DNA from 3 places in the Tropicimonas sp. TH_r6 genome. Region 2 is predicted to be linked to each of the others. Evidence: riboswitches for the same ligand, from Rfam matches in the RefSeq annotation. Region 2 holds a riboswitch; each other region holds the start of a gene.
What was found. A riboswitch is a leader RNA that binds a small molecule or an ion and turns the genes downstream of it on or off. The one in region 2 is predicted to bind cobalamin.

Region 1: another riboswitch for cobalamin. It lies ahead of bluB (5,6-dimethylbenzimidazole synthase); the one in region 2 lies ahead of cobW (cobalamin biosynthesis protein CobW).
Region 3: another riboswitch for cobalamin. It lies ahead of R3X27_RS10290 (DUF4198 domain-containing protein); the one in region 2 lies ahead of cobW (cobalamin biosynthesis protein CobW).

What each region holds. Positions count from the first base shown of each region.
Region 1 is NZ_JAWMPX010000019.1:4,556-12,543, forward strand. Features, by position in the region: gene R3X27_RS17010 (arylsulfatase) at 1-1,989, shown strand, start outside; gene bluB (5,6-dimethylbenzimidazole synthase) at 2,080-2,760, opposite strand; cobalamin riboswitch at 2,811-2,991, opposite strand; gene R3X27_RS17020 (cytochrome c biogenesis CcdA family protein) at 3,040-3,792, opposite strand; gene R3X27_RS17025 (sulfurtransferase TusA family protein) at 3,922-4,152, shown strand; gene R3X27_RS17030 (fumarylacetoacetate hydrolase family protein) at 4,174-5,010, shown strand; gene R3X27_RS17035 (pyridoxal phosphate-dependent aminotransferase) at 5,033-6,205, shown strand; gene acnA (aconitate hydratase AcnA) at 6,338-7,988, opposite strand, start outside.
Region 2 is NZ_JAWMPX010000017.1:46,744-54,731, forward strand. Features, by position in the region: gene smc (chromosome segregation protein SMC) at 1-248, shown strand, start outside; gene R3X27_RS16120 (lytic murein transglycosylase) at 515-1,684, opposite strand; gene R3X27_RS16125 (cobyrinate a,c-diamide synthase) at 1,963-3,252, opposite strand; gene cobA (uroporphyrinogen-III C-methyltransferase) at 3,249-4,109, opposite strand; gene R3X27_RS16135 (cobalt-precorrin-5B (C(1))-methyltransferase) at 4,209-5,297, shown strand; gene R3X27_RS16140 (cobalt-precorrin-6A reductase) at 5,294-6,058, shown strand; cobalamin riboswitch at 6,052-6,248, shown strand; gene cobW (cobalamin biosynthesis protein CobW) at 6,354-7,433, shown strand; gene R3X27_RS16150 (GNAT family N-acetyltransferase) at 7,430-7,885, shown strand; partial or broken gene cobN (cobaltochelatase subunit CobN) at 7,886-7,988, shown strand, end outside.
Region 3 is NZ_JAWMPX010000008.1:112,475-120,462, reverse strand. Features, by position in the region: gene R3X27_RS10315 (altronate dehydratase family protein) at 1-89, shown strand, start outside; gene R3X27_RS10310 (ABC transporter ATP-binding protein) at 670-1,353, opposite strand; gene cbiQ (cobalt ECF transporter T component CbiQ) at 1,340-2,134, opposite strand; gene R3X27_RS10300 (cobalt ABC transporter permease) at 2,131-2,820, opposite strand; gene cbiM (cobalt transporter CbiM) at 2,817-3,434, opposite strand; gene R3X27_RS10290 (DUF4198 domain-containing protein) at 3,447-4,238, opposite strand; cobalamin riboswitch at 4,375-4,591, opposite strand; gene R3X27_RS10285 (GNAT family protein) at 5,052-5,642, shown strand; gene R3X27_RS10280 (GNAT family N-acetyltransferase) at 5,693-6,139, shown strand; gene R3X27_RS10275 (sirohydrochlorin chelatase) at 6,515-7,642, shown strand; gene R3X27_RS10270 (precorrin-8X methylmutase) at 7,639-7,988, shown strand, end outside.

The DNA.
Region 1 (7,988 bases), on a different contig from region 2:
AGCGGGCGAAACCATCACGTCAACAACATGGCCGGTGTGACCGAGAGCGCGACCTCCTTTCCCGGCGATACCGGGATGATCCCGGACACGGTGGCGCCACTGGCCGAGATCCTCCGCCTCAACGGCTACAGCACAGCCGCCTTTGGCAAATGGCATGAAACAGCGGCCTGGGAGGTCAGCGTCGCGGGGCCGCATGACCGCTGGCCAACCCGGCAGGGTTTCGACAAGTTCTATGGTTTCATCGGTGGACAGACCAACCAATGGGCGCCGTCGATCTATGACGGGGTGAGCCCGGTCACGTTGCCCGCCGACCCGGACTATCATTTCCTTCCCGACATGACCGACAAGGCGGTTGACTGGATCAAGTTCCAGAAAGCGCTGACCCCGGACAAGCCCTTCTTCGTCTATTTCGCGCCCGGCGCGACCCATGCACCGCATCACGTACCGCAGGATCTGAGCGCGCAATGGAAGGGGCGGTTCGACCAGGGCTGGGACACGTTGCGCGAGGAGATCCTCTCCCGTCAGGTTGCCACGGGGATTGCCCCCGAAGGCACCGTGCTTCCGCCAAAGCCCGAGGCCATCCCCGACTGGGACAGCCTGAGCGAGGATGAGAAGACGCTCTTCACGCGGCAGGTGGAGGTATTCGCGGCCTTTATCGAGATGACGGATCGTGAGATCGGCCGGGTGATCGATGCGGTCGAGGAAACGGGTCAACTCGACAATACGCTGATATTCTTCGTCTTTGGCGACAATGGCACGAGCGCCGAAGGCGGGCGCAACGGTCTTTTCAACGAGATGACCTATTTCAACGGCGCCGAGCTGAGTGTCCAGGACATGCTGGAATATCACGACGTCTGGGGCGGTCCGGAGACCTTCAACCACATGGCCGCCGGTTGGGCCGTGGCTTTCGACACACCTTACAAATGGGTCAAGCAGGTCGGCTCGGATTTCGGCGGAACCAAGGTCGGGATGGCTGTCCACTGGCCCGAGGGCTTCGCGGCGCGGGGCGAGCTGCGTGATCAGTTCACCCATGTGATCGACGTGGTTCCGACCGTCCTCGAAGCGATTGGCCTTCCGGAGCCGCGCATGGTGAACGGTGTGCCGCAAGTTCCGATCCAGGGCACCAGCATGATCTATGCCTTTGACGATGCCGACGTGCCGGAGCGCCACACCACGCAGTATTTCGAGATGTTCGCCAACCGCGCGATCTATCGCGATGGCTGGCTGGCCCGCACGATCCACAAGGCGCCTTGGGAGGCAAAACCGCGCGCCGCGCTGACGGACGACGCTTGGGAACTCTTCGATACGAAGAGTGATTTCAGCCTCTCGCAGGACCTGTCCGAGGCGCATCCCGAGAAGCTCGCGGAGCTCAAGACCATCTTCATGATCGAAGCCGGACGCAACCACGTGCTGCCGATCGACGATCGTGTCCTTGAGCGCATGAACCCGGCCATTGCCGGACGGCCGGACCTGATGGCGGGGCGAACCTCGCTCACGCTGGCCGAGGGCATGACCGGGATGACCGAGAATGTCTTCCTGAACGTCAAGAACCGGTCCAAGACGATCACCGCCTCGGTCGAGGTGCCCGCGGATGGAGGTCATGGCACGATCATCGCCCAGGCCGGTCGTTTCGGCGGGTGGTCGCTCTACGTGAAGGACGGGGTGCCGGCCTACACGTACAATTTCCTTGGCCTGACGACCTATACGGTTGCCGCGACGGACCCGCTGCCCGGAGGGACACATGAGATCCGCTTCGAGTTCGACTATGACGGGGGCGGTCTGGGCAAGGGTGGGGACGCCACGCTTATCGTGAACGGTGAGACGGTCGCCACTGGCCGGATCGAGCGCACCCAGCCGATGATTTTCTCCGCTGAGGAAACCGCTGATGTCGGCATCGACCTGGCCACGCCGGTGGTCGAGGAGATCGGCGCGGAAGAAGTTTCGCGCTTCACCGGCACTGTGGAAAGCGTGACCGTGGACATCCGGTAGAGCCGAACCCGGAGGCCGCGTCTGCGGTGCTCCGGGACCGACATTGTCACGGGTGCTGGGTCGGGAAGGGGCGCAGCACGTGCGGCGGCGTCAGGCCCGGTTGCCCCAGCGATCCGCGAAGACAAGCTCCTCAAGCGGCAGCCGCTTCTGCCAGCCGATGCTCTCCAGCTCCGGGCGCTCATGCAGCTCCGTCACATGCCCGAGGCAGAGATAGGCCACCGGTACGACGCTCTCCGGAAGTCCGAGGATCTCGCGCAGTTCGTCCGTCTCGATGATGCTCACCCAGCCGACTCCGATCCCCTCGGCCCGTGCCGCCAGCCAGAGATTCTGCACCGCGCAGACGGAGGAATAGAGATCCATGTTCAGGTCATGCGTGCGCCCGAGCACGACCCGACCACCGCGCGAGCGGTCGCAGGTGATGCAGAGATTGACCGGCGCCTCGACGATCCCCTGCAACTTGAGCGCTGAGTAGAGGTTGCGCTTCTCCTCCGGGAACATTTCCCGCGCCTCCGCATTGGCCCGCTCGAAACCGGCGCTGATGCGCGCCTTGACCGTCTCGGAGCGGATCACGAGGAAATTCCATGGTTGCATGAAGCCGACCGACGGCGCGTGATGCGCGGCCGTCAACAGTCGTTCCAGCACGGCATCGTCGATCGGCGCCGGCGTGAACTGGCTGCGCACGTCGCGACGCGAATAGATCGCCCGATAGACGGCGGCGCGTTCTTCGTCGGAAAAGGGCCCGGCGGGCCCGAGCGTGGACTCTTGCTGCATGACAAATCCCCTGTCGCGGCAAATTGGCGACCCGTCCGCCGTCCGCGCGGAAAGGGTCCATCTCGTCTGGCCGGTCTTCTGACTTGGTTTCTCCCGGAGCGGCGCCTTCCCGGCGCGCGCCAGTGGCCATTGCCGCCCCGTCCACCTCACAGCGTTGGGCACGTGGCGGAATCGCACCGCCTTCCCGATTCTCCCGGAAGGGTCCCGGGCACCAGACGGTGTGAGAGCTAGGCGAGGGCAGGGAGAGAGGCAATGGGCGGGTTGTCCCACCCGAGGGCCTCAGCCGAGCATGGCGAGCGCTGGGAAGGTCTCCAGCAACCAATAGGAGAACTGGCTGAAGCCGCCGGTGAGCATCAGCAGGCCGATGGTCCAGAGGAGCAGCCCCATCACCCGTTCGATCTGCGCCATATGCCGCTTCATCCAGCCCATCAGCCCACTCAAAGAGGGGAAAAACGCAGCGACCAACAGGAAGGGAATGCCAAGTCCGGCGGCATAGACCGCCAGCAGCAGCGTGCCGCGGGCGATGCTGGCCTCGGAGGCGGCCAGCGACAGGATGGCGCCGAGCTGCGGGCCGATACAGGGCGTCCAGCCGAAGGCGAAAGCCAGCCCGAGAATATAGGCGCCAAAGGCCGAGCCGCCGCGGTCGCCAGCATCGAGCCGGGCCTCGCGTTCGAGGAAGGGGATGCGAATGATGCCAAGGAAATGCAGCCCGAAAACCATGACAAGAACGCCGGCCAGGCTGTTGAAAACCTGTTGGTTTTGTAGAAAGAAGGCGCCAAAGGCGGAAGCTGTGAACCCGAGGAACAGGAACACCGTCGACAGGCCCATCACGAAGAACAGCGCTGTCAGGATGACCCGCTGCCGGCCCGTGCGCCCTTCCGACATATCCGTCATCGAGATCCCGCCCATATAGGCCAGATAGGGCGGCACGATGGGCAGCACGCAGGGGCTCAGAAACGAGATCAACCCCGCGACAAGCGCGATGGCCATGGCCGGCAGAAGCGCGGCGTCGATGATTTCAAATCCGAACATTGGATCTCCTCTCCGATCTGCTCTATCGGCTTGACGCGCGCGCGTCACGGGGGAACGGGGTCACATTGGCGTGGCCGTTGCCGAGATGTCCTGTGGACGCCGCGCAAATCTACGCCTAGAGATCGGGATATGACCGATCCGACCCAGCTCGACGCGCGTGGCCTGCTCTGCCCGCTGCCCGTTCTCAAGGCCCGCAAGGCGTTGAAACCCTTGCCGGAGGGGGCCGAGCTGCTGGTTTTGGCCGACGACCCGGCCGCCGTGATCGATGTCCCGCATTTCTGCACCGAGGCCGGCCACACGCTGCTGGACCAGTCGGAGAACGGGGCGCATCTGGAATTCCGCATACGCAAGGGCGGCTGATCCGCCCGGGAGGAGAAACGCATGAAACTCTGTCGCATCCGCACCGCGTCGGGCACGATCCCGGCCATGATCGACGCTGAAGGCAACCCGCGCAGCCTCGACGGCAAGCTCGAGGACCTGACCGCCGCCAGCCTCGCCGAACTCGACGCGCTCGCCGCGCTGGACCCGTCCACACTGCCCGCGCTGGAGAGCCCGGATTACGCCCCGATCCTCGGCGATATCGGCCGCATCTTCTGTATCGGGTTGAACTATTCCGACCACGCCGCCGAGGCCGGGCTCGACGCGCCGGAGCAGCCGATCCTCTTCATGAAGGTCTGCCCGCCCACCGGCGCCAACGACCCCGTCACCCTGCCCAAGGGTTCGGAGAAATCCGACTGGGAGGTCGAGCTTGGCGTGGTGATCGGCAAGAGGACGCAGCATGTCTCGGTTGAAGAGGCGTTGGACAGCGTCGCCGGCTATTGCGTCGTCAATGACCTGTCCGAGCGTGCTTTCCAGATCGAGCGTGGCGGGCAGTGGGTCAAGGGCAAGTCCAGCGACGGTTTCGGCCCGGTCGGTCCCTGGCTCGTCACAGCCAACGAGGTGCCGGATCCGCAGGATCTCGACATGTTCCTCGATGTGAATGGCGCGCGCTGCCAGACCGGCAACACGTCGAAGATGATCTTCACGGTCGCCGAGATCATCAGCCATCTGAGCGAATTCATCACCCTGCAACCGGGCGACGTGATCTCCACCGGCACGCCCCCGGGCGTCGGCATGGGCATGAAACCGCAGAAATTCCTCCGCGACGGCGACGAGATGCATCTCGGCATTGCCGGGCTCGGCGAGCAACGCCAGCAGGTGAAAGCCTGGGGCGCCTGAACCCCGCCGAAAGGACAAGCTTATGAAGACAATCGCAGGCTTCGACCGTATCGGCGAAGAAAACGCCTTCGCCGTGCTCGCCCGTGCCGGGGAACTTGCCGCCACTGGCAAGGACATCATCAATCTCGGCATTGGTCAGCCGGATTTCCCGACCCCACCCAATATCGTCGAGGCCGCGATCAAGGCGCTGCGCGACGGCCAACACGGCTACACGCCGGCCACCGGTATCCTGCCTCTGCGCGAGGCTGTCGCCGCCGACCTGCACCGTCGTTTCAATGCGGAGGTCAATCCGGACAATGTGATCGTCGTGCCGGGCGGCAAGGTGACGATGTTCTCCGCCATCCTCATGTTCGGTGAACCCGGCGCGGATATCCTCTATCCCGATCCCGGCTTCCCGATCTATCGCTCGATGATCGAGTTCACCGGCGCGCGGCCCGTCCCGGTGCCGATCCGCGAGGAGAACGGGTTCGGTTTCTCGGCAGAGGAGACCCTCTCGCTGATCACGCCGGAAACCCGCCTGCTGATCGTCAACTCGCCGGCCAATCCCTGTGGCGGTGTCACGCCGAAGGCAGAGGTAGACAAGCTCGTTGCCGGCCTCGCCGCGCACCCGCATGTCGCCATCCTGTCGGACGAGATCTATGACCAGATGCTCTATGACGGCGAGAAACATGTCACCCTGCTGGACTATCCGGAGATCCGCGACCGGCTGATCCTGCTCAATGGCTGGTCCAAGACCTATGCCATGACCGGCTGGCGGCTGGGCTATTCGGTCTGGCCGGACGGGCTCTATGACAAGGTGCGCAAGCTGGCGGTCAATGCCTGGTCCTGCGTCAACGCGCCGGCGCAATTCGCCGCTCTCGAAGCGCTGACCGGTCCGCAGGACGCAGTGGGCGAGATGCTGGCCGAGTTCGACATCCGCCGCCGTCTCGTGGTCGATGGGCTGAACGCGCTTCCCGGCGTGAGCTGCATCACCCCCAAGGGCGCGTTCTATGCCTTCCCCAATGTCAGCGAGACTGGCTGGAAGGCAAAACCGCTCGCCTCGGCGCTGCTGGAGGAGATGGGCGTGGCGACAATCGGCGGGCCTGATTTCGGCATCCTCGGCGAAGGCTATATCCGGCTGAGCTATGCCAATTCGGCCGAGAATATCTCCCGCGCGCTCGAGCGGATGGACGGGTTCCTGTCGCGTACCGGCTGACCCGATCGGCGTCTGCTGAGAAGAATACGACAACACCACATGAAGACGCCGCGCCAAGGTATTGGCGCGGCGTCTTTTACTTCGAAATAGAGCGGGGACGGAAAGCCCGCCCCGCACTGGTCCGGTCGCGGATCAGCCTGCGGCCTTGGCAAGGTTGCGCAGCACGTAATGGAGCACGCCGCCGTTCTCGACGTATTCGATCTCCACCGCGGTATCGATCCGGCATTTCAGCGTGATTTGCTTCACCGAGCCATCCGGTGAAGTGATGGTGCAGGGCACGTCCTGCAAGGGCTGGATGCTGTCCAGGCCAGAGATAGAGACCGTCTCGTCGCCAGTCAGACCGAGCGTCTTGCGGGTGTCGGCGCCGGTGAACTCGAAGGGGATGACGCCCATGCCGACAAGGTTCGAACGGTGGATGCGCTCGAAGCTCTCGGCGATGACCGCCTTGACCCCCAGCAGGTTGGTGCCTTTGGCCGCCCAGTCCCGCGAGGACCCGGCACCATATTGCTCGCCGCCGAAGATCACCAGCGGCGTCCCGGCCTCCTGATAGGCCATGGACGCGTCATAGATCGACGTGGTCTCGCCATCGGGGCCCTTGGTGTAGCCACCTTCGATCCCGTCCAGCATCTCGTTCCGGATGCGGATATTGGCGAAAGTGCCGCGCATCATGATTTCGTGATTGCCGCGGCGCGAGCCGTAGGAGTTGAACTCCCGCGGGGCGACCTGACGCTCGGTGAGATACCGGCCGGCGGGCGTGTCCTGCTTGAAGGAGCCAGCGGGCGAGATGTGGTCGGTGGTGATCATGTCGCCGAGAACTGCCAGCACCCTGGCATTCTCGATATTCGTGATCACGCCCGGCTCCATGCCCATTCCGCGGAAATAGGGCGGTTTCTGGATATAGGTCGAGTTGGACGGCCAGTCATAGGTTTCGGCGTCGGTGATTTCCACACCCCGCCACTTCTCGTCGCCCTTGAACACGTCCGAGTATTTCTTGAGGAAGGCCTCGCGGGTGACGGTCTTGTGGACCAGATCGGCGATCTCCTTGTTGGTCGGCCAGATATCCTTGAGGAACACGTCATTGCCGTCCGTGTCCTGGCCGAGCGGCTCGGTTGCCAGGTCGATATTCATGTCACCGGCCAGCGCATAGGCGACAACCAGCGGCGGCGAGGCCAGGTAGTTGGCGCGCACATCCGGGCTGATGCGGCCCTCGAAGTTCCGGTTGCCCGAGAGCACGGCGGTGGCCACGAGGTCGCCCTCGCTGATCGCCTTCGAGATCTCCGGCTGGAGCGGACCCGAATTGCCGATGCAGGTGGTGCAGCCATAGCCGACCAGGTTGAAGCCAACCGCGTCGAGATCTTCCTGCAAGCCGGCGGCCTCCAGATACTCGGTCACCACCTGTGACCCCGGCGCGAGGGAGGTTTTCACCCAGGGCTTGCGGTTCAGGCCAAGCGCACGCGCCTTGCGGGCAACGAGCCCGGCGCCGATCATCACGTATGGGTTCGAGGTGTTGGTGCAGGAGGTGATCGAGGCGATCACGACCTTGCCCGAGGAGAGGGTATAGTCTTCGCCCTCGACCGCCACGTCCTTGTCCACCGGACGCTTGAAGGTCTCGGCCATCTCCTTGCCAAAGGCGGCCTTGGCATTGGACAGCGGTACATAGTCTTGCGGGCGTTTCGGGCCGGAAATCGCCGGGATGATCGTGCCCATGTCGAGTTCCAGCGTGTCGGTGTAGATCGGTGCGTAATCGGCGCCGCGCCAGAAGCCGTTCTTCCTGGCATACGCC
Region 2 (7,988 bases):
TCGCCAACCCGGCGCCGATCTGCGTGCTCGACGAGGTGGACGCACCGCTCGACGACGCCAACGTCACCCGTTTCTGCGACCTGCTGGACGAGATGGTGGCCCGCGCCGATACGCGTTTCCTGATCATCACCCACCACGCCGTGACCATGAGCCGGATGGACCGGCTCTTCGGTGTAACGATGCAGGAACAGGGGGTGAGCCAGCTCGTTTCGGTCGATCTCAAGAAAGCCGAGGCACTGGTCGCATGAGGAGATGGGCGGCGGTGTCATCCTGACGGCTCGCGCTGTCACCCATCTCGACACGGCGGAAGATCCATCGCTCCAGTTGGACGCCAAGCACGGCGGCGGCTGCGTGGCATCAGGGCGACGTCTGCGCCCTGGTCAAGCAGCGGCGTCTTGCACAGAAGAGGGAGGCACTCCCGCCCGTCGTCGACGCATCGTAGATGCGCTCCTCCCGTTGGGCGTGGCACGCCTTCGGCGTGCGAGCTCCGTGTTGCCAAGGGCGCTTGTCCAGCTCAAATCGCGTTGAGCAGCTCCAAGGTTGGCCAGGCGTCCGCCGGCAGGCCCAACCGCTGCTGTTCCGCCTGCACTGCGGCACGCGTCTGTGCACCAAGGATACCGTCCACGCCGCCAACATCGTGCCCGCGCGCGGCCAGCCGGGTCTGCAATGCCTTGATCTGCTCACCGGAGAGCGCCGGATCGGGGTTCCCGGCATTGAAAATCTGCGCGCCTTCGAGCCGATTGGCAAAATAGGCCGCCGTGAGCACGTAGACAAAGCTCTGGTTCCACTCGAAATAGACATCGAAGTTCGGATAGGACAGGAAGGCCGGACCCTTGCGCCCCTGCGGAAGGATCAGCGCCGCCGGGAGATCCCCCGCAACCGTGCCGTCACGCGGAGTCACACCGAGGCTTGCCCACTCGCTGGCCGGGCGGCGATGGGTGAGCCCGGTCTGCGCCCAGTCGAGATCGCTCGGCACGTTGACCTCCTGAAGCCAGGGCTCGCTTGGTCTCCAGCCGAGCGCCGCAAGCATCGCCGCGCCGGACATCAGCGCATCCTGCGGCGAGGTCTTGAGCGACACCTTTCCATCGCCATCGCCGTCGACACCGTTCTCGAGGATATCCTTCGGCAGCATCTGGACCATGCCGATCTCGCCAGCCCAGGCACCGGTGGTCGTCGCGGGATCGAACTCGCCGCGCTCATAGAGTTCGAGGGCGGCATAGATCTGCGGCTGGAACAGTTCGGGGCGGCGGCAATCATGGCTCAGGGTGATCAGCGCGTTGGCGGTGTTGAAATCGCCCTGAACGGCGCCGTAATCGGTCTCCAGCGCCCAGAAGGCGAGAAGGACCCCCGGACTAACGCCGTAATCGCGCTGGATCCGGTCGAATGTCTCACGGTGTTTCGCGAGGTTGGCGCGGCCGTTCTCGATGCGGTTGGCGCTGATCAGCTTGCGGGAGAAATCGACGAAAGGCTGCTGGAAGAAGCCTTGCGCGCGGTCGCGTTTCAGAACGGACGGGTCTTGCCGCAGGGAGGCGAAAAAGCTGTCGGCGGCGGCGGGATCATGCCCGCGCGCGATGGCCTCGGCTTTCATCGCAGACTTGAACCCGGCAAAGGATCCGCCGCAGGGGACGTCCGCCAATGCGGGTGTGGCGGCAAGCAGGAAAAGGGTCAGGACGGTCTTGTGCATCTTCTGAGGCTCCGGGCTCGGTCTGGCGGGCACAGTAGTCAAGCCGGGCCCAAGGGCAAGCGCGGGGCGTTGAACTCCTGGTGATCAGCGTTGGCGCGCGGATGACAGGTCGCGGAGCACTCCTTGGGGTCCCATTGCGGGCTATTCCGCGAGACATCAGCCAACGCTGGTCATTTCCAGCAGAAGGCCGGGTATCGACTGAGCGCCCTTGGTGCGGGGATCAAGGCTGGCACGACGTCAAATGCCCCGTCTTGAGACGGGAGCGCGGCATCAATCGTTCACCCCGGCCCGATCACATGCGCATAAGACCCGGCGACCCGACCAACCTGAAGCCCCATCTCCGGCAGTTTCACACCCACGGCATCGTTGGCAACGAAGAGCCGTGCCGCAGCCCCCTCCTGCAGAATGGTCGCATAATGAAACTCGTGCCCCAGCAGCGGCCCTTTCCACGGGGCGCCCGGCATCGGCGTCAGCCGTCGATAGCCAAGCGTCAGTTTACGCTGCCGGAAGGAGGTCGTGAGCGGGAGCAGACCGAGCATTTCGTGCCGCTCGCCCTCCGCATCAATCAGCCCCTGCCCCAGCGCCATGAAGCCCCCGCATTCGCCATAGACCCGCGCCCCGCGCTCGGCCGCGTCGCGCATCAGGCTGCGGAATTTGCCAGCACCGGCGAGCTGTCCGGCAAAGAGTTCCGGATAGCCACCGGGCAGGTAGACCGCGTCGGAGAGCGGGTCCGGGCCCTTGTCGTCAAGCGGCGAGAAGGGAAGGATCTGCGCGCCCTGCGCGTGCCAGTCGGCGAGCAGATGCGGATAGGCGAAGGCGAAAGCGGCGTCCGAGGCGACGGAGATCCGGCGGCCGAGTGGCGGCAGGCGGGCGAAGTCGCCCTCGCCCGAAGGGAGCGGCTCCGCGGCGTCGAGGATCGCGTCGAGATCCAGAGAAGCGATAACCCGGTCGGCGGCGCGGTCGAGGAAGGCGTCGAGCCCCTCCGTCTCGCCGGCCTGCACGAGGCCGAGATGCCGTTCCGGCAGGTGCAGGGCGGTGTCGCGGGTCAGGGCGCCGAAAACGGTCGTTCCCGCCTCGTCGAGCGGCCGCGCAGCCATCGTGGCATGTGCCTTGGTCCCGGCGCGGTTCAGGATCACCCCGGCCAACGGCAGGTCCGGCCGCAACGCCTGCAGCCCAATCGCCGGCAGCAGCGCCGATTGCCCGGATTTGGCAACGTCCAGCACCAGCAAGATGGGCAGTCCCAGCACCTCCGCGAGATCCGCTGCCGAACCCTTGCCGTCACGCCCTGCGTCGAGCACGCCCATCGCCCCCTCGACCACGAGCAGCTCGCCCCCCTGCGCGGATGCCCGCGCCCGCAGCGCTTCCGGCGGCATCGACCAGGCATCGAGATTGACCGATGGCGCGCCGCAGGCGGCTTCGTGAAAGGCTGGGTCGATATAGTCCGGGCCGCTCTTGGCCGCGCGCACGTCAATGCCGCGCCGCTTCAGCGCCCGGAGCAAGCCAAGCGTCACCGTTGTCTTGCCAGCGCCCGAGGTTGGCGCGGCGATCACGAAGCCGCGCGCGCTCATGAGACTTGCCGGGTCCCTCCGGTTCCGAGCGGATCGAGATCCCGCACCGGCTCGCCGCGCAGCTGCCCGGCCCAGTCGATCACCTGACGCAGCGCCACCACACGACCGACGCAGACAATCGCCGGCGCCTCCATGCCATGGTCCTGTGCATCGGCCGCAGCCTTGCCCAGCGTCGTTTCCAGTACGCGCATCTCCGGACGAGTCGCATTGGAGACAATGGCGACAGGCTCGTCGGCCGCGCGCCCGGCACCAAGAAGATTTCCGGTGATCTGCTTCAGATGTTTCATCGCCATATAGATCACGATCACCTGGCTGCCCCTGGCGATGGAAGGCCAGTCGATGGCCGAAGGCGTCGCGCCGGACTGGTCATGTCCAGTCAGAAAAGTCACCGCCTGATTGACGTCCCGATGGGTCACGGGGATGCCGGCAAAGGCCAGCCCGCCAATGCCCGCCGAGATGCCCGGCGTCACGCGGATCGGCACGCCGGCCTGCACCAGCGTCTGCGCTTCCTCGCCGCCACGCCCGAAAACGAAGGGATCGCCGCCCTTGAGCCGCAGCACCTTCTTGCCGGCCCGCGACAGCTCGATCAGCCGCAGCGAAATATCGCGCTGCTTGGCCGAAGGCTTGCCGCCGCGCTTGCCGGCATATTCCATCTCCGTCTCCGGGCGGCGCCATTCGAGGATCCGCGGGTCAACCAGCGCGTCATGCACGATCACATCCGCTTCGCGCAGCGCGTACAGCGCCTGCAGCGTCAACAGGCCAGGCTCGCCCGGCCCCGCACCAACAAGCCAGACAAGGCCCGGCGGGAATTCGGGCCAATCGTGATCGGGAAGCGTGATAGCGGTCTCATTCGTCATGGCGCGCACCTTATCGCTGCGCAGCGGCAATGGCGAGATCCACGGGCGTCCTTCTTTCGCCCTGTCGCGACATGTCGCAATCCGGCTATACCTCGCTCCATGAGCAGGAAACCGACAGGCCCCCTCCGCACCGGCTACACCACTGGCGCCTGTGCCACGGCCGCCGCCGCCGCCGCCGCCGGCGCGTTGGTGACGGGCGAATGGGTCGATCCGGTCGAAATCACGCTGCCCCGGGGCCAAACGGCGTTTTTCGCGTTGGTGGCCGCCGAGTCGGGCGAAGGCTGGGCGCGGGCTTCGGTCATCAAGGATGCGGGGGACGACCCGGACGTGACCCATGGCGCACAGATCACTGTGACCGTGCGGGCGGGCGCGTCGGGAGATGGCCTGCGGTTTATTGCCGGCGAGGGCGTCGGCACAGTGACCCGCCCCGGCCTGCCGATCCCGCCGGGCGAAGCGGCGATCAACCCTGTCCCGCGCGAAATGATGACCCGCGCGCTTGGCGATCTCTGTGCAGCCGCCGCGATTCCCTGCGATTTCGACATCGAGGTCAGCATTCCGGACGGTGCCGCCATCGCGGAGAAGACCTGGAACCCGCGCCTCGGCATCCTTGGCGGGCTCTCGATTCTCGGAACGACCGGCATTGTCCGCCCCTTCTCCTGTGCGGCCTGGATCGCTTCGATCCATCGCGGCATCGATGTTGCCCGCGCCGCCGGGTTGCCCCATGTCTGCGGCTCCACGGGCGCCACATCCGAGAAGGTTGCGCAGGCACGCTTCGGCCTGCCCGACCACGCCATGCTCGACATGGGCGATTTCGCAGGCGGAATGCTGAAATACCTCGCCCGACACCCTGCCCCGCGCGTCACTATCGCCGGCGGCTTCGGTAAGCTGACCAAGCTGGCGCAGGGTGCGATGGATCTGCATTCCGCCCGCTCGCAAGTCGATTTCGAGGCGCTGGCCGATCTTGCGGCAACACTTGGCGCGGACAGAGCCGAAATCGCGGGGTGCAACACCGCCAACCAGGCGCTCGGCATTGTCGGCGCGCCGCTGGCCTGTGCCATCGCAGAAGCCGCACGGAACAGAGCGCAGGCGGTGGTGTCGAAAGCCGATATCACGGTCGACATCCTGATGATCGACCGCGCCGGTGCCCTCGTCGCCCTGGCCGATGCCGACGGAGCGCGGGCGCCGTGAACAATGCGCATCTCCTGCTGCTTGGCGGCACGTCGGAGGCGCGCGATCTCGCCAACGCGCTGTCTCGACATCCCCTGCGCCTGACGGTGTCCCTCGCCGGCAGGACCCGGGCCCCGGCCGCCTATCCCGGCCAGCTGCGCCTTGGCGGCTTCGGAGGGGCGGACGCGCTGGCCGCCTGGCTGCGAGACGAAGGCGTCTCCCTGCTGGTCGATGCGACTCACCCCTTCGCCGCCAGGATCTCGGCCAATGCGGCGCTGGCCGCCAGCCATGCCAGCATCCCGCTCCTGCGGATGGAGCGCCCGGGCTGGACAGCCGGTCCACACGAAGACTGGCAGCACGTCCCAAGTCTGGAGGCCGCAATCACGGCGCTGCCACGCGGCGCGCGCGCCTTTCTGACGACGGGTTCCGGCTCCGCACCGGCACTCGGCTCGCGGCCTGACGTCACGCTCTTGTTGCGCGCCATCGAGCCGTTGAAGGATCTGCCGCCACATGTCGACCAGATCCTCGCCCGACCGCCCTTCAGCGAGGCGCAGGAACGCGCCTTTATCGAGACTCACGCCATCACCCACTTGGTCAGCAAGAACTCCGGCGGCGCGGGACGGGCCAAGCTCGACGCCGCCGTCGCCTGTCGTATCCCGGTCCTGATGATCGACCGCCCTGCACTCCCGCCAGATGGGCACACCATCCATGACAGCGCTACCGCGCTTGCAGCCATCGCAAACCTGCTCGCGCTTGACACGGCTTCGGACCGGACCCCATAACCGCCCCACGAGGTTCCCGGAGATCCGCTCCGGGCCAAGAGGGAACGCGCTGCCCCGAGGGGGCGAAACGCGGCCGCCCCCGCGACTGTACGCGGCGAGCCGGCACCCCGCGCCACTGGTGAGAGCCGGGAAGGCGGGTGTGGGCCGAGACCCGCGAGCCAGGAGACCTGCCTCGTGACTGCCGGCTTCAGGCCGGTGCGGGATATGGCTCGGGCGGGGTGCTCCGGGCAATCCGGGCGTCCGCTGCCCCCCGCAAAGATTCGCACCCGGGAACAACGCTTGAGGAGCCAGATCGATGGCACAGAAGATCCCCGCAACGGTCGTGACCGGCTTTCTCGGCGCCGGCAAGACGACGCTGATCCGGCATCTGGTCGAAAACGCGAATGGCAAGCGCATCGCGCTCATCATCAACGAGTTCGGCGATCTCGGCGTCGATGGCGAGATCCTCAAGGGCTGCGGCATTGAGGGCTGCAAGGATGAGGACGTGGTCGAGCTGTCCAATGGCTGCATCTGCTGCACCGTGGCCGAAGATTTCCTCCCCGCGATTCAAAAGCTTATCGACCGTGGCGAGGCTCCCGACCATATCGTCATCGAGACCTCCGGCCTTGCCCTCCCGCAGCCGCTGGTCCGAGCCTTCAACTGGCCCGATATCCGCACCCGCGTGACCGTTGACGGCGTGGTGGCCGTGGTCGACGGCCCGGCGCTGTCCGAGGGCCGGTTTGCCGCCAACGAAGCGGCGGTCGATGCCCAGCGCGAGGCCGATGACACGATCGACCACGAGACCCCGCTCTCGGAACTCTTCGAAGACCAACTTGCCTGCGCCGATATGGTTGTTGTCAACAAGGCCGACCTGCTGGGAAGCGCGGCAGCCGGCATGCTCACCGAGAAGCTGCGCGGCGAGGTCCGCAAGGGCGTCTCGGTGCTGCATTCGGAGATGGGCGTTGTCGATTCGGCGGTGCTTCTGGGGCTCGGCATGGGCGCCGAGGAGGACATGGCGGGCCGTCACGAGGTCCATCACCATCACCACCATGACGATGATGACGACCATGATGATCACGACGATCATGATCACGAGCACGCCCATGGACATGACGAGTTCGAAAGCTTCGTCGTCACCCGTCCCGAGATCGCCGACCCGGCGGCCTTCGCCGAGCAGGTGGCCGAGGTGATCCGAACCCATGACATCCTGCGTCTGAAAGGGTTCGCGGCCGTCTCCGGAAAGCCGATGCGGCTGACGGTCCAGGCTGTCGGCCCGCGCATCGACAGCTATTTCGACCGCCCCTTTGCCGCCGAAGAGACCCGCGAGACACGGCTCGTGGTGATCGGACAGGCCGGGCTCGACCGTCTCGCCATCGAAAAGGCCCTCGCGGCATGAGCGAGTTTACCATCCGCCGCGCCAATCCGCGCGAGGCCGGCGCAACGGGGCTGCTTCAGGCCAGCCACGGGTTGCTGGACTCGATGTTCCCCGGCGATTCCAACCACTACCTGTCGATTGACGGGCTCTGCATGCCGGGGATCCATTTCTTTGTTGCCGAGCGGGGCGGCCGGAGTCTCGGCTGCATCGCCCTGGCCGAGCGGAAAGGCTATGGCGAGCTGAAATCGATGTTCGTCAACCCGGATGCGCGCGGCATGGGAATCGGTGACGCCCTTGTCGATCATGCAACTGACGTGGCGCAGGAGCGGAATCTCGGGATGCTCAAGCTCGAGAGCGGCAACACGCTGGAACACGCGCACAGGCTCTATCGCCGCCATGGCTTCAGCAATTGCGAACGGTTCGGAGAATATCCCGACAGCCCGCATTCGATCTTCATGGAAAAGGCGCTCTGAATGCATCTGCTCGCGGCCACGCCCGGCCAGGTTTCGGATGGCAGCGAACCGGTCGATCCCGGCCAGACGCCCGCCGATGTGATCTTCCTCTCGGCGGCGGACA
Region 3 (7,988 bases), on a different contig from region 2:
CGATGGCTTCGGGCGAGCGCAGCAAGAGCGAAGAGCTCGGCTTCGGCGACAACGAATTCCTGCCCTGGCTGGTCGGCGCAGTGACCTGACACTGCGTCGGGGACAATCCCGAAGCCCGCAGGCGGAGTCCGCATCGGGTTGAACGACTGCCCTCGACGCTGCGGACCATGTCAGCTCGTGGCAAAGTCGCCCCTCTTTCAGGAAGGCGATCGTCCCTGCGATGACAACGGGATTGCTCATCGTGAAAGTATGCGTGGCCGAGACGGTCAAGTGATCCGTCCTGCCCTCGAGCCGGGTTGAATCGAGCGAGACCTTCCCATCATCCTGTCCGAGAATCAGGGTGGAGTAGATCGGATTGAGGGACATCCCGCGGTCGATGATCCCCAGTTCGAACACTGCCGGCCCAAGACGGAGCGGCACGCTCTGCGTATGCGGCCGCGACTCGTGTCGCGTCTCGTGCGGCAAGCCCCCTCATCCAGTGGCGCCTCGGAGGACAAGCGCTGGTGACACCTGTTTGAAGCCCCTTTGTAGAGAACCTACCGTTTGGTCAGGACGGAGGCGGCGTCCCACCCGTTTGTGCCGCATCGAAGATGCGTTCACCCGGGCGGGCAGGGCCGCGCGCTGCGCGCGCGGTGGGAAATCGGTTCGGTCCGTTCGTAAGCCTCAGCCTTATTGCGGGGTGAGGGCGTGGGGGCAATTCGACTCAGGAGGTAGCAACTTTCCGTCCTGCAGGCGCAGGACGCGGGTCCCCAGCCTGAGGCGAAAATGCGGGTTGTGGCTGACGATCACCATCGCCTGTGGCAGGCCCAGCAGGATATCGACCAGCCGGGCCTCGTTCTCCTCGTCCAGCGCGTTGGTTGGCTCGTCGAGCAGCAGCAGTTCCGGTTCCATCGCCAGCACCGTCGCCAGCGTCACCAGCCGCTTCTCGCCCCCCGACAGCTTGTGGGTGATCCGGTCGCGCAAATGCATCAACCCGAGTTGCCCCAATGTCCTGTCGACAATCTCCATTGCCTCACCCCGGTTGGCTCCGAGATTGAGCGGACCGAAGGCGATATCCTCCGCCACGGTGGGACAGAAAAGCTGGTCATCCGGGTCCTGGAAGACGAAGCCCGCCCGGCGTCGCACATCGTGGAAATCCGCCTCGACCCGGCGCTCCTGGCCAAAGGCCAGGACCCGCCCCGACGAGGGTTTGAGCAACCCCACCGCAATGCGAAGCAGTGTCGATTTGCCGGCGCCGTTATGGCCTGTGATGCAGAGCCGCTCGCCCGACTCCAGCGCCAACGATGCCCCGTTCAGGACAGGCGCGTGATGTGGGTAGGCGAAATGGATCCCCGTGAGTTCAAGCAGCGCCATTGGACAGCTCCATTGCTGCCAACCCGACCAGCATCAATGCGAAACCGGCCACAAAAACCGCATCCGCAGGGCGCCAGGCCATTCGGCCCAGGAGCGGGATGCGCCCGGTGAAGCCGCGGCATTTCATTGCGCCGAGGATGCGCTCCGAGCGCTCCAGCGAGCGCACCAGCATCATGCCGACGAGGAAGCCGAAGCTGCGATAGGAGTGCCAGTTCGTGCCGGGGCGGAAACCGCGCGCTTTCATCGCCTGGCGCAGGCGGAGGTATTCCTCCCGCAGCACGTCGATATAGCGCACCGTGAACATCAGAAGATGCACCAGCGCCTCTGGCACCTTCAGCGAGTGCAGCGCGTGCCCGAGCGTCACCGGCTCCATGGTCGAAACCAGCGCCATCAACGCAAGCACGATGGCATTGGCCTTGAGCGCAATCTCGATGGCCTGCCACAGCCCTTCCCAGGAGGCCGGAAAGCCCCAGAGCGTGAAGATCGGCTCGCCCGGGACCGTGAATGGCAGAAGCGCCAGGATGAAGAGGATGAAACTGTCCATCGCAGCAACGCGTTTCATCGTTCGCACCGCCGGTAGCCGCGAAACCGAGAGCAATGCAAATGCTACGCCGACGGCCGCGCCGAGCGCGAGGAAGCTCTCGCAGGCGACCACGACCACCGCGAACGCCGCCGCCGCGACGATCCGCGCGCGCGGGTCGATCCGGCCGAGCCAGCTCAACTGGCGGTTGGCGCCGGTTGCGGTCAGCGGCTTGTCGAGGGTGGAGATGACAGGGCTCATGCGGTGCCTTTCAGCTTGCGGCGCGCCGCGATGTAGAAGCCGACGCCGAACACCCCGACGATATAGCCAATCCCGCCGAGGATCGTCTGAAGATCGTTCTTTTCCTTGTAGGAATCGATGGACTTTCGCAGCGGGCGCATCTCGTCCCGGACGGCCTTGGCAATTGCCTCGACCTCCTCAGATGTCAGAGACGCGACGGTGACCTGGGGAATGACGGCCGGTATCGCCTCTGTCGGGTCGGTTGGGATTGCCGGCGTTTCCGTCGATGTGCCTCCAGCGGCAGGAACAAGTGGCTGCACATTGCCCTCATTGCCCGACCATCCGATGGTCGCCGCAGCGCCGGGCGTCGCGCCCGCCCCCTTGGCGACGATCTCGGTCACTTCCTCGGCCGCCATCTCGACCTCGGCCACATGCCCAGCGCCCATATCTGCCTTGAAGACATGGATCACGGCCTGCTCGGGCGTGAACAGGAAGAAGCCGTCAACATCGGTCACCGCCTCGCCGAGCTTGTTGCCGTCGCCGTCGAACACCTCGACCAGCTGCCCCGCAGGCGCGTCGCCTCCGGAGAAGCCCAGCTCGCCCTCGATCTGATCGCCCGAGGCAAAGACTCCCATGATGACCTTGTGGGCCAGCGCCGGAAGCGGCGCCGCCGCGATGGCCACCGCAAGAAACAGGGTACGGATCATTGGGGAACTTCCTGCAGGTTGTCGAACAGCTCAGGCTTGACCTGCTTGGCGAGATAGACGGCGGCTCCGGTCAGCAAAGCCTCGACGACCATGACCGGGATATGCGCCACGAAGACCAGTTTAGCGGCGGGAAGAAACTCGTCGCCGGTCAGCGCAAGGGCAGCCGCAACGAAAGCGGTTGTCAGGGCAATGGCAGCACCGCCGCCAATCGCGGCCCAGACCGCGGCGGATCTCTGGCTGCCCGCCTGTACGCGCGGCCCGAGCAGCAGCCCGACCATCACTGCGGGCGCGGCGATGACCAGCGTGTTGACGCCAAGCACAGTCAGCCCGCCGAAGCCAAAAAACACCGCTTGTAGCAGCAACCCGACAAACAGCGCCGGAAAGGCGGCCCAGCCGAGCACGAGCCCAGCAAGACCATTCATGATCAGGTGCACCGAGGACGGCCCAATCGGCACATGGATCAGCGAGGCCACGAAAAACGTGGCCGAAAGAACACCGGCCGCGGGGATTTTCTCCATCGGCAGGTGGCGCAGGCCCTGCGCCAGACCGCCGATGGCGAGCACAGCACCGCCGATCACGACAGGGTTGGACAGGGCTCCGTCAACGATATGCACGGGCGCCGCTCCTCACTCGATGTCCCAGGCGCGGATCCAGATCACCGCATCCTGGCTCAGTTCCTTGCCCTCATACTCGGTCTCGGGCCCGGCTCCGAGCGCCGCGAAACCCCAGTATCCGGCTTTCGGAATGCCGAAAGTGAAATAGCCGGTCTCGTCCGACAGGGCGACGATGGCGCCGGCTGGCGTCGGCTGCGCAGTCATTTCACCTGGGACGTTGGCCTCCATATCCGGCTCGGCGGCCATGAACTCAACCTCGATCTCCGCGCCAGCGACAGGCTTGCCCTCCGAAAGCACCCGACCGGTGAAGCTGGAGCCGGCCAGCACATTGGTCGGCTTGTTCAGCGGCAGGATCTCTGTGGCGAGCCCCTGCGGCTTGTCCCAATCTGTGGGCATGGTGTTGCGGTTCAAATAGGCCTTGGTGATCTGCTGGATATAGATGTCCTCGCTCTCTTCGTAATAGGGCGAGGGAACCAGCACGAGCACGTAATCGCCCGAACGCTTGACCGGAACGGAGGCGTCAAAGGCCGCGGCTTCGTTGCTCGCCCCTTTGAACGTCATGGGAGACAATGTCTCCATAAGGTCGATCTTCTCGCCGCGATGCACGGCGTAGAATTCGAGCGGTTCGCCCATGTCCATCACATGACCGTTCTCGAAAGGATGCCAGAAGATCAGCTTGACCGGAACATCACCGGGCCGCTCGATCATCGTGTCAACCGTGTAGGCAAGTTGGAAATGCGCCGAAGCGACGGTTGCCAAGCCAAGGCTGGCGAAACTTGCCAGCAGGAAGTTACGTACGTACATAACGTCGCCTCTCAAAATGCCGCAATGCGGCGGATCTGAAAGGACGGACGGGGTTTTGGCTCGAAGAGGGTGGACTGCACCAGGACCGCTTCGCGCCAGACGCTCACCCCGGCGTCCGGTGGAATGCCCTGCGGGCGTGCCCACAGGTCTCCTCGGCAGGTCTCCTGGCTCGCGGGTCTCAGCTTGGCCGGCCTTCCCGGGGATTTCCCCAGTGGCTTGTTCGACCGCACTCACCGCTTACAGTTGCGGGGGCAGCCACGGTTTTGGTCCCTGATGGGTACGCCGCACCGTGTTCCCTATTACGTCCCCTGGCGCTTGACTCCGTCCGGGGAACCGAAGATGCGTCCTTGTGGGCGCAGAGGGCAAGCTTTGTCAATCGGGCATATGTGATGAGCGGCTGCACGAAGACAGTCAGCGCCGAGCCGATCAGTTTGGTTGCGCCGACTTCGGAACGCAAGATATCGGGGTACGGGGCATAGAGAAGCCCGTCAGGAGAGCAGCGACATCCTCGACGAAGAAAAACCGTCCTCTGATCGCTTTCGACAGATGCCGTTCACTGTCGACCAATCATGATGCTGCCGCAAGGTCCGCTGACCGCGCATGGCGGGCTTTCACGGAAGCGTACGGCCTGACAAAATGCCGAGTTGGAGACGGACGCGAGCATCGCCCTGTACAGAAGGTTCAAGAAAGACGTGGCGAACCGCAGCGAGGTGCTCGAAGTTATGGAGGCTCGGCAAGCCGTTTCAAAACCCAACTTGCCTGGCTTCGGATTCTGGAGTCTGAATCCGTGTCGATCGAGTGTTGGAGATGTGCATGAGCGTTTGGCCTGAACCTTTTTCCACCGACGGGACATTTGTTTCGCTGGTTCCATTGTCGCAGACACACCGTGCCGATCTCGCCGAGGCGACCGCTGACGGTGAGTTGCATCGGTTGTGGTACACCACGGTCCCAGATGCTGCGGGAATGGAAGCCGAAATAGATCGGCGGTTGGCGCTCAAGACCATGGTGCCCTTTGCCGTGATCGACACATCGACCGGCAAGGCTGTCGGAATGACGACCTACATGAACATCGACGCCCCCAATCGGCGCGTTGAAATAGGATCGACATGGTACCGGAGATCCGTCCAGAGAACGCCGCTCAACACCGAATGCAAGTTGCTGTTGTTGCAGCACGCGTTCGAGACACTGGACTGTATCTGTGTCGAGTTTCGAACCCATTTCGTGAACGTCCAAAGTCGGCGTGCCATCGAGCGTTTGGGGGCGAAGCTTGACGGTATATTGCGCTCCAACATGATCATGGCCAATGGTTCGATCCGCGACACGGCCGTCTACTCGATCATCGCAAGCGAATGGCCGACTGTGAAGGCAAACCTGACATGGCGGCTGGAAAGCCAATCGGGCTGACGCAGTGCGTCAAGCCGAGGGATGCCAAGCGACACGAAGGAGATTTGGTCATGAACGACATCCACGAAGCGATCCGAGCGTATAGAACAGACGATCTTGAAGCTGTGATGGCCGTCTGGAAACGCGCCAATGCGGTTGCTCACCCATTTCTGAGCGAAAGCTTTGTCGCGCAATCCGAACAAGAGATCCGGGACATCTACATGCCGATGACCGAAACCTTCGTCTTGGAGGAAGATGGAGCGATCATCGGGTTCATTGCGCTACTGGGAAACCAGATCGGCGGCTTGTTCCTGGACCCGTCGAAGCACGGCAAGGGGCTTGGCCGCGCTATGGTCGACCACGCAGTCGCCCTCAAAGGCCCGTTGAGAGTCGAGGTGTTTCGCAACAACGCCATTGGGCGTCCATTCTATGAACGGTACGGATTTGAGTTTGTCGAAGACGAGATGCACGAGCCCTCTGGCCAGATGAACCGCAAATTAGCCATGCCGGGTGCCTGACTCTGAGGACCCAGGGCCATCCTTCGATAGAAAGGCAAGGCTCCAAACGGAACCACCATTATCCTTTGAGCTACTCTTTGCCTGCGCAATCGAGTCGCTGTTAGGTCGGCAAAGCGGGTTTTCGGGACATTCTGGCTGCGCCATCCTCGCCACTCTGTCTTGCGACCCTGCCTGCCTGCTGATACGTCTCCCGCAGACGATGCCGGAAGGCTGAACGGGAGAGAGGAAGCTCCGACCCAAACCGGGGGAGCGACTGATCGTCGTCATGGCGGGCGCTTGCAGCCCCCGCACTGGCCCCGTATTGCCCCGGCAGGGCAAGCGAAGGAGCCAGGCCATGTACGTTTTCCGCAAAACCCGCCTCGGGGAGACCCGCGCATGAGCAAGATCGGTGTGATGCTGTGCGGGCATGGCTCGCGCTCCCAGGCCGCCGTGGATCAGTTCGCGGTGCTGGCCGAGAAACTCCCCGCGTTGCTGCCGCAGGACTGGATGGTCGATTACGGCTATCTCGAATTCGCCAACCCGGTGATCCGCGTCGGTCTGGACAACCTGCGGGAAGCCGGTTGCGACCGTATCCTTGCCGTGCCGGGCATGCTCTTCGCCGCCATGCATGCCAAGAACGATATCCCCTCGGTGCTCAACGCCTATGGCGCAGAGCACGGGATCCAGGTCGATTACGGCCGCGATCTCGGCGTCGATGCGAAGATGATCGCCGCCGCCGCCGAGCGTGTGGAAACCGCCGTCGCCAAGGCCAACAAAGAGCAAGGTGAGGTGCCGCTGCACGAGACCTGCCTTGTCGTGATCGGTCGGGGCGCGTCCGATCCGGATGCCAATGCCAATGTCTCCAAGATTGCCCGGATGCTCTGGGAAGGCATGGGCTTCGGCTGGTGCGAGGTCGGCTATTCCGGCGTCACCTTCCCGTTGGTCGAGCCGGCGCTGGAACAGGCCGCCAAGCTCGGCTTCAAGCGCTATATCGTCTTTCCCTATTTCCTCTTCACCGGTGTCCTGATCGACCGGATCTACGGCTTCACGGACATGGTCGCCGAGGCCCATCCCGAAGCCCAGTGGATCAAGGCTGACTACCTCAACGACCACCCGTTGGTGCTGGAGACCTTCGCCGAACGGATCACCGAGATCCTCGAGGGCAAGAACGACATGAATTGCGGGCTGTGCAAATACCGCACGCAGGTGCTCGGCTTTGAAGCCGAGGTTGGCGCCCCGCAGGAGAGCCATCACCACCATGTCGAGGGGCAAGGGGCGAGCGCTCCGGGCTCCAATGTCGAGGATTGCCAGCTTTGCGACACGTTCTGCACCGGCGCCTGCCGGCTCGATGCCGGTCATCACCACGATCACGGGCACAGCCATGATCATGACCATGGCCACGGACATCACCACCACCATGATCACGGACATTCGCATGACCACGGCCACAGCCACCCGGCCTATCCCCATGCCGATCACCCGATGGGCCCGGAAAGCGTGCGCAAGCACCTGAAGGACGAATGACCCTGGAGTACGAGCGCGATCCGAAGGCGATCTACGCCCAGAGCTTCGCGACCATCGAGGCCGAGGCCGATCTCTCCGCGTTGCCTCTGACGGCGCGGAAAATGGCCATCCGGCTGATCCATGCCTGCGGCATGGTCGATGTGGTCGAAGACCTGCGCGTCACCCGGGGCGCGGTCGAGGCCGGGCGCGCGGCCCTCGCGGGGGGCGCGCCGATCTTCTGCGACAGCGAGATGGTCGCGCGCGGCATCATCGCGCGCGCCTTGCCGGACGGCACGGCCCCGGTTGTGACACTGAACGACCCCACCGTGCCCGACCTTGCAAAACTGCTGGGCACGACCCGCTCGGC